2 regions of the Levilactobacillus suantsaii genome follow, and region 2 is predicted to be linked to the other one. Evidence: riboswitches for the same ligand, from Rfam matches in the RefSeq annotation. Region 2 holds a riboswitch; the other holds the start of a gene.
What was found. A riboswitch is a leader RNA that binds a small molecule or an ion and turns the genes downstream of it on or off. The one in region 2 is predicted to bind lysine.

Region 1: linked by a shared signal. The riboswitch ahead of H3M12_RS11450 (amino acid permease) and the one ahead of lysA (diaminopimelate decarboxylase) in region 2 are both predicted to bind lysine.

Annotation. Positions count from the first base shown of each region.
Region 1 is NZ_CP059603.1:2,417,450-2,421,878, reverse strand. Features, by position in the region: gene H3M12_RS11460 (alpha/beta hydrolase) at 1-680, opposite strand, end outside; gene H3M12_RS11455 (GNAT family N-acetyltransferase) at 797-1,336, shown strand; lysine riboswitch at 1,389-1,568, shown strand; gene H3M12_RS11450 (amino acid permease) at 1,688-3,193, shown strand; gene H3M12_RS11445 (deoxynucleoside kinase) at 3,414-4,046, shown strand; gene serS (serine--tRNA ligase) at 4,332-4,429, shown strand, end outside.
Region 2 is NZ_CP059603.1:1,244,835-1,249,263, reverse strand. Features, by position in the region: partial or broken gene H3M12_RS05700 (N-acetyldiaminopimelate deacetylase) at 1-447, opposite strand, end outside; gene dapD (2,3,4,5-tetrahydropyridine-2,6-dicarboxylate N-acetyltransferase) at 444-1,148, opposite strand; gene lysA (diaminopimelate decarboxylase) at 1,166-2,467, opposite strand; lysine riboswitch at 2,571-2,755, opposite strand; gene H3M12_RS05685 (aspartate kinase) at 2,930-4,309, shown strand; gene dapF (diaminopimelate epimerase) at 4,302-4,429, shown strand, end outside.

The sequences.
Region 1 (4,429 bases), 1.2 Mb from region 2:
GGACCGTGGTGGAAGACGTGTAACTCGGTGTCGATGCCTTGCTGGATGGAAGCCTGCGCGTAAGCCAAAGCGTTTTGCACGGGCACCAGAGGGTCGCTAGCCGTGACCCAGATAAAGGTCGGGGCGTTCTTCGTGGTGACTTGTTGGTCAGCCGCAATGCTGGCGGCGTTGGTGGTCCACTGAGCCAACGTTTCCTGGTCTTTGGGAAAGCCGGCTTTCGGGGTGATGACGGGGTAACCGAGAATCACCGCTTGGGGCCGGATGGCATCCGGAGTGGTGTGGGCCTGCACGTTAAAGTCGGTATCGGCCCAGCGGTCGTTAAAGAGGGCGACGATATGACCCCCTACGGAAAAGCCCGCGATGACGATACGTTGTGCATCGATTTGCCAAGTCGTAGCGTTTTGCCGGAGAACGGCCATACTCTGGGCCAATTCAATCACCGGTGCGGGCATTAGCGGCTGTTTTTCCGCGACAAAACTGTAACGTAAGAAAAAGGCCTGGTAGCCGATGGCACTCCAGGATAAGGCTAAATCCTCAGCTTGTTGTTCCGGAATGTGGGTATAGGAGCCACCCGGTACGATAATGATGGCCGGATAGGTCTGGTCGGGAGCGTCCTCACGCAGGTAGCCCTGCAGGTAGGCTGCCGAATCGTCCGCCAGGGTGTGCTTAATGATTTTCATTGAAAAATCCTCCCAGATAAGTCATGATAAATGGGGAGTCGGTAAACGCAAGCGACCCCTCAAATTACATTCATTGTACCGCAAATTAGGGGTGCTTGAAGAAAGAAGGCCCAGGGATGCCAGAAGAAATCACCACGGCGCGGTTACGGTTACGACCTTTACAGTTTACGGATCTGTCCCGGTATCAGGCTATCATTACGGACCCGCAGGTGGCGCGGCCCGCGGGGTTAGCGGCGCCATTGACTCCAGCACACGTGGCGGCGGGGTTACGCGCTGATATGCGTCAACCCGTGGCTTACGCGCTGACTGCTAAGACTGATGGTCGGTTTCTGGGGATGATTGTGGGGTATACCCATAGTGATGTCATGGGGGAACCCACCACTACGGCGGTAGATTTAGGTTATTTTTTGGCTCCGAATGAGTGGGGTCAGGGGCTGATGCCGGAAGCTTTACGGGGGCTGTTACTGGCTTTACGACAGGCGAATAGTCCAATCACCACGTTTTGGGCCACGAGTCAGGCCACGAATAAACGTTCCCAGGGAGTCTTAGTTAAATTAGCTTTCGCTTTAATTGACGATCACGTGATGGCCCCCAGTGCCGGTAATCTGACGTTAGAGCGGCATTTCCTCTATTGCTACCAGCAACCCAAATCATAAGCTTACATTTGGGGCTTGCAAAGTGATAGGGAGATGGGTATACTACGAAGTATCGAATAGAAGAGGCGCGATCAACATGAGTTGCTTTTCCGAGGTGGGCCACACCGATGACGGGAAGCGAAAGGGGCGATCGCCGAAATCTTAATCACCGACCGTGATTGGGGTTGGGTCCTGGTTGAATAAATCAGGGACTGTCGCAACCGAATAGGGGTTGCGGGGCGCTTTCAACGATATTGACTTGGATTTTAACTTCCAATCTCTTTCGTGAAGCCACTTTGCGAAAGAGATTTTTTAGTTCCTGCCTAGGTCGTTTCGAGAAGGTCCTTCTATATACAGAAGGAGGAAAATTTTATGGAACAAAGCATGTCAAACGCGACAACTAGTAAGGCTTCGGATTCGGTTAAGCGGGGCCTAAAGACGCGACACGTTTCCATGATCGCGTTAGGTGGCTGTATTGGGACGGGGTTATTTGTGGCCAGTGGGTCCGCGATTTCTTCGGCCGGCCCCGGGGGCGCGTTAGTGGCGTATACCGCTATGGGCCTAATGGTTTACTTCTTGATGACTAGTCTCGGCGAAATGGCCACGAACATGCCAATCTCCGGGTCGTTTGCGGCGTATTCCGCGAAGTATGTTGACCCAGCTTTGGGCTTTGCCATGGGGTGGAACTACTGGTTTAACTGGGCGATTACCGTGGCGGTCGATATCTCGACGGCGGCGTTAGTCATGAAGTTCTGGTTACCCGGCGTGCCCGGTTGGATTTGGAGCTTGGTTGCGTTGGTCTTAGTCTTTACGATTAACGCGTTATCGGTCCAGGCGTTCGGCGAGACCGAATTTTGGATGTCATTGATTAAGGTAGTCACCATCTTTATCTTCTTAGCGGTGGGGTTGTTAACCATCGTGGGGATCATGGGTGGTCATGCGACCGGCCTCAGCAACTTTACGTACAAGCAAGCCCCGTTCGTAGGTGGTTTTCCCGCTATTTTGAGCGTCTTCGTAGTTGCTGGGTTCTCGTTCCAGGGGACTGAATTGGTCGGCATCACGGCCGGCGAATCGGAAGATCCGTCGCACAGTGTCCCGAAGGCCATCAATCAGGTGTTCTGGCGGATTATTTTATTCTACATTTTAGCTATCTTTGTGATTGCCGCCGTCTTGCCTTACACGAGTCACGATTTACTGGGGTCATCGGCCTCTGACGTCGCTATCAGTCCTTTCACCTTGGTCTTCAAGCGGGCTGGGTTAGCCGCTGCGGCAAGTGTCATGAACGCGGTTATTCTGACGTCTGTCATTTCCGCGGCTAATTCGGGGATGTACGCTTCGACGCGGATGCTATACTCCTTGTCTAAGGAAGGCTACGCGCCTCGCTTCTTGGAACGGACCGGGAAGAACGGGATTCCATACCCGGCGCTGTTTGCGACGACTATCGTCGCGGCCTTAACCTTCTTCAGTAGTATTGCGGGGCCACAGATTTACATGTGGTTAGTTGCTGCTAGTGGGTTGACTGGGTTCATCGCGTGGTTCGGGATTGCGTTATCACACTTCCGCTTCCGGCGAGCATTCATTGCTCAGGGGCATAAGCTGTCTGAATTGAAGTACCATGCAAAGTGGTTCCCGTTTGGGCCGGTCTTAGCGCTGGTTCTGTGTATTGCTGTGATTGTGGGCCAGGACCCGCAGTCCTTCTTCTCCGGTAATTGGGAACAGGTCTTAGTGACCTATATCAGTGTACCGTTAGTCTTGATTCTGTATATTGGGTACAAGTTGAAGAAGCATACGAAGCTGATTCCACTGAGCAAGGTCGATGTGTCGCCGGTTCATCGTGACGGCACGTTGAAGGAAGACGCTAAGCCAGAAGAAGATTAACTTAAAAATTAGCAGATTATGCGAGTGGTCGTGTCGGCCGAAACGCCGATGCGGCCACTTTTTGTGGGGGTCCTTAGCCACATTGGGAAAAGTGGCCCCTGAGAAAAATCACCACGACATGTTGTCTTTTCCTAACCAGGTTGGTACAATATGTGGTGGTGTTTTTGGACGGAACGTTCAAAAATTGGAGAAACGGTTAAGGAAATAAAGGAGAGATAGCATGCTTGTATTATCGGGAACTATTGGGGCTGGCAAAACGAGCCTAACCAGTTTATTGGCTAAACACTTACAAAAACCAGCATTTTATGAATCGGTGGATGATAATAAAATCTTACCGTTATTCTATAAGGATCCCCAGAAGTATGCCTTCTTGCTCCAAATCTACTTTTTAAATAAACGGCTGGATAGCATCAAGGCCGCTAACGCTGATCCAGAAAGCGTGATGGACCGGTCAATCTTTGAAGATTCCCTGTTGTTCCATCTGAACGCGGACCTCGGCCGAGCGACCAACACGGAAGTTGATATTTACGACTCTTTGTTGCAAAACATGATGCAAGAATTACCAGAGGGGACTTACCAAAAGAACCCAGACCTGTTGATTCACATCAACATCTCGTTTGAGACCATGCTAGAACGCATCAAGAAGCGGGGGCGGTCGTACGAGCAGATTGCTAACGACCCGAGCCTATATGACTATTATAAGCAGTTAGACCAACGCTATACGGCTTGGTATGCTGACTACGACAAGTCGCCGAAGATGCAGATCAACGGGGATGAACTGGACTTTGTCGAGGATCCCAGTGCCCGGCAACAGGTCTTACACTTAATCGACGAGAAAATTGCGTCGCTCTAGGACTTGTTTCCTAACAAAAAGTGGGGTATGATAACGGTACTTCAAACACGAGGTGCCTAATCCTAGTAGACGACCAGAGAAGCGGGGAAAGCTGGAAACCGCGACGTCGAATCATTCCAGCACTAATCACGTGGGCGGGTAATGCCGCACGGTGCAAACCGTTATCATGTTCAAGGGTGTTATTGAGGCGACTTAATGACGAACTTGGGTGGTACCGCGAAGGTCTTCGTCCCATGTGACGGAGGCTTTTTTTGTACCATTTGATCAGTAGAAGGGAGAACTAAAATGTTAGATTTAAAGATGATTCGCCAAGAGACCGACATGGTCAAAGAAAAGTTGGCAACTCGCGGTATTCCGGCTAAGGAAATTGATGACTTATTGGC
Region 2 (4,429 bases):
CCCGGAGAACAGGCCCAAATCGTAGGCTAATTTACCGCCACTTTGGCTTTCTTCGGCTGGTTGAAAGAAGAAGACTAGGTTATCTTTGGGCTGATGGTCGGCAAAGTAGCTCAGAATACCTAAGGCCACCGTCGCGTGTAAATCGTGGCCACAAGCGTGCATCACGCCCGGGTGTTGCGAGCGAAACGCCACGGTCGTGGGCTCGGTGACCGGCAAGGCATCGATGTCCGCCCGATAGCCGATGGTCCGTTGCGGGTCGGCCCCCGCCACTCGAACCAGTAAGGCCGTTTGTAACCGTGGGTCTTCGTGGACTGTCAGATAGGTCTGCGGCAAGGTCGCAATGACCTGTTTCAGGTAGGCCTGCGTTTGGGTCTCCTGCAAAGCTAACTCCGGAATCTGATGCAGATGGCGCCGAATCTTGATCAATTCTGGTTCCGTTAAGGTCATAAGCGTCTCAGATCCTTTTCAATGTGCGTCTTAGCTTCCGTCTGCTGATCTTTGATTTTCAAAACCTTGGCGGGGACGCCCGCCACTACGGCATTTTCGGCCACGTCTTTGGTGACTACAGCTCCGGCACCGACGACCGCATTATCGCCAATCGAGACCCCTTCGAGGACCACGGCGTTGGCGCCAACCGTGACGTTATCGCCAATCGTGACTGGCGTGGCTGAAGCGGGCTCGACTACCCCGGCGAGGACGGCGTTGGCGCCGATGTGGGCGTTTTGTCCCACGATGGCGCGGCCACCCAAGACGGCCCCCATATCAATCATCGACCCGGCCCCAATCCCGGCCCCGATATTAATGACAGCGCCCATCATGATGACGGCATTATCGCCAATCGTCACTTGGTCGCGGATGATAGCGCCCGGTTCGATGCGGGCGTTGACGTGTTCAATCGGCAGCATCGGCACCGCCGAATTCTGGGCGGTTACTTCTAAGTGGTAGTCGGCTGGTTGCTTGTCCGCTAAGAGCGGTTCAATCGCGCGGTAGTCGCCCACCAGGATGGCGAAATCTGGGGCCAAAAAAGACTGCACCCCGCTCGGAATCTGGTCAGCGGTGTAATGCCCCTGCACGGTGACCTTGACCGGTGTAACCTTTTTAGCATTCCCAATGTACGCAATAATTTCTTCAGCACTCATTTTTTGCATTCTCTTTTTCTCCTATCTTATAGGTACGATTGGTCCAAACGGGTCAAATCCGCATAACTTTCACGGGCGACCACGCATTTGGCCTGCCCATTTTCCACGAAAACGACCGCTGGACGTGGGTTACGGTTATAGTTCGACGCCATCGAGTACCCGTAGGCTCCCGTGGCGAGCACCGCGACCAAATCGCCGGGAGCCACGGCCGGCAGGTGCGCCTGGTCGATCAAGATATCCCCGGACTCGCAGTACTTCCCGGCCAGATGGACCGGAGCCACTAACGGCGCGTTGAGATGGTTGGCACAGACCGCCTGGTAGTCGGCTTGATAAAGTGCTGGGCGAATGTTATCGCCCATGCCACCATCGACCGCCACGTACGACGTCAGTTCCGGGATGTCCTTGCGCGACCCTACCGTGTACAGGTTGTAGCCGGCCGGACCCACGATGGACCGACCGGGTTCAAGCCAAACCTCCGGCAACGCCAGGCCACGTAAGGCCACGCGTTTTTTAAACGCCGCGGCGATGTGGTCGATGAACGTTGCCGGACTCAACGGCTGGTCGACATCCGTGTAGCGAATCCCGAAGCCCCCACCAAGATTCAAGACCTCGGGAACGTAATCGAAGCGGTCCCGCCAATCAGCGGCAATGTCGACTAGTTTGTTGGCCAGCAGTTCAAATCCCTGTACCCCAAAAATCTGGGAACCAATGTGGGCGTGAATCCCTATCAGGTGCATCTGGGGGATGGCCAAGACTTGTTGGACCGCTTGGTCGGCCTGACCGGAATCGACGTCGAAGCCAAATTTACTATCGACCTGACCGGTCTGGATGTATTGGTGCGTGTGGGGCGTGATGCCCGGCGTCAACCGCAGCATCACCCAACACGTCGCGTTCTTTTCTAATAAAACGGTGTGCAATAACTCAATCTCGTAAAAGTTATCTAAGATGATGACGCCCACCTGCGCGTCGACGGCCTGTTCCAACTCCGCTCGCGATTTGTTGTTGCCGTGGAAACTAATACGTTCAGCGGGTAAGCCCGCCTGTAACGCCGTGTACAACTCACCGCCGGAGACCACGTCGGTGTGGATCCCCGTTTGGGTCACCAACTGGTACATCGCGACTGTAGCGAAAGCCTTACTGGCGTAACTGACTTGGTAACGCAATCCGTTAGCCTGTAAGCTCTCTTTAAAGGCTTGAATCTGCTGACGTATCGCCGCCACGTCATAGACCACTAACGGTGTGCCGTAGGTCTGCGCCAACTCAACGGTGTCGACGCCTCCCAGAAGTAAATGTCCCGCCGCGTTGGCGGTTAAAGCTGGTTTTTGCATATCGCGATACCTACCCTTCCATTGGGGTTCCGGGGACTAAAAAAGGATCTCTTTGCTCACGAAAACAAAGAGATCCCAGAATTATGCAAATTCTGTATCTTCACTCGTCGCAAGCGCCCCGTAGCCAATTGTTTAATGCTACGACAGTTCGGATCCTCTTGGTGACCCGTCCCAGCTCACTAGGGCCCGTATTCCCTAGCGCTTCGGCGACCGTCCCTTTCCATGCGGTCATGGTCCATACAGGGACTCACACATGTACTGATGTTGGTCGCAACCTCTATTGATGTAATTGAATTAAGATTATAGCAATTCTCATAATCCGTCAAGGGGTCTCATCATTTTTAACCTAGTTCTCACACTTTACAAGCCAATTTATATCGGTCAGACTTGATTTAATCCCAAAAACTGCTAAAGTCGTCATTAAAAATAAATTAGGTTTTTTCAACCTATGAGGTGATAAATGTGAAAGTCGTTAAGTTTGGTGGCGGTTCATTAGCCACCGGCCAACAAGTTAATAAGGTCGTCAATATCATCAAAGCTGATCCGGACCGGCAAGTCATCGTGACCTCCGCCCCTGGCAAACGGTTCAAAGGGGATACCAAGGTGACGGACTTGCTGATTCAATACGCGACACAAGTTCAACAACAAACGGATTACCAGCCCACCGTCCAGGCGATTTTAGCCCGGTACCAAGCCATCAGCGACTACTTTGAACTCCCCGCCGACACCCTGAACCAGATTCAAGCTAAGCTGACCGGACTGGCCACCACGACCTTTACCGATGCGGACCACCAACTAGCCGCCTTCAAGGCTCACGGCGAATGGCTCAACGCCATTTTGATTGCGGCCGTGTTGACCCACCAAGGCATTTCTGCCAAGTTCATGGATCCCAAGACCGCAGGCATCCGCGTTTCGGGTCAGCCCAACGACGCCGACATCTTGCCGGAGACCTACACCAACCTGGCGCAATTGCACGCCGGTGATACCCGGTTGGTCTTTCCCGGCTTCTTCGGTTACACCCCCCAAGGCAGCCTATTTACCTTTGCCCGCGGCGGTTCTGATATCACCGGAGCCATCTTGAGTCGCGGCTTTAGTGCTGACTTATACGAAAACTTTACCGACGTCGACGCCATCTATGCGGCCAACAACCACGTGGTCGACCACCCGGCCATCATCCAGAAGATGTCCTACCGGGAGATGCGAGAACTCTCCTACGCCGGCTTCTCTGTATTCCAAGACGAAGCCATCATTCCGGCGGTCCAAGGACAAGTCCCCGTCAACGTCAAAAACACCAACAATCCCGAGGCGCCGGGCACCCTGATTGTGCCGTCGCAGTTCGTCTTCAATCCCGCTTGTCCCATCACCGGGATTGCCAGTTCGAACCGTTTTTCGGCGCTCTACTTACACCGCTACCTGTTGAACAAGGAAGTCGGCTTCACGCTTAAGCTCCTGGAAATTTTCCAGCGATACAACATCTCTTACGAACACATGCCTTCCGGAATCGATGACCTGACCATCATCTTCGACCGGAGTAAACTGGACGAAGCCACCATCAAGCACCTGTGTGCCGACGTCCGCAAAACGTTGGCTCCGGATTACATGGAATGGATCGACGACTACGCGATCATCATGGTGGTCGGTGAGGGCATCGCCCACAACGTCGACACCATCGGTAAGGTCATCGATTCACTGACCGAAAATAATATCGCCATCCACATGATCAACCAAGGGGCGTCCCGGATTTCTATCATGCTTGGCGTTCAAGCCGGCGATGCCGACAACGCCGTCCGCCAAATCTACCAGACCTTCTTTCAACCTAGCGAGGTGACCACTCATGATTAACCTATTGCGAGCTCACGGCTCCGAAAACCAATTCTTCATTCTTGACCAGACCCAACTTTCAACGCCTTTGACCGACACCGAACTCAGCCACTTGGCCCAAGTCATTTGTCAGCCCCACGC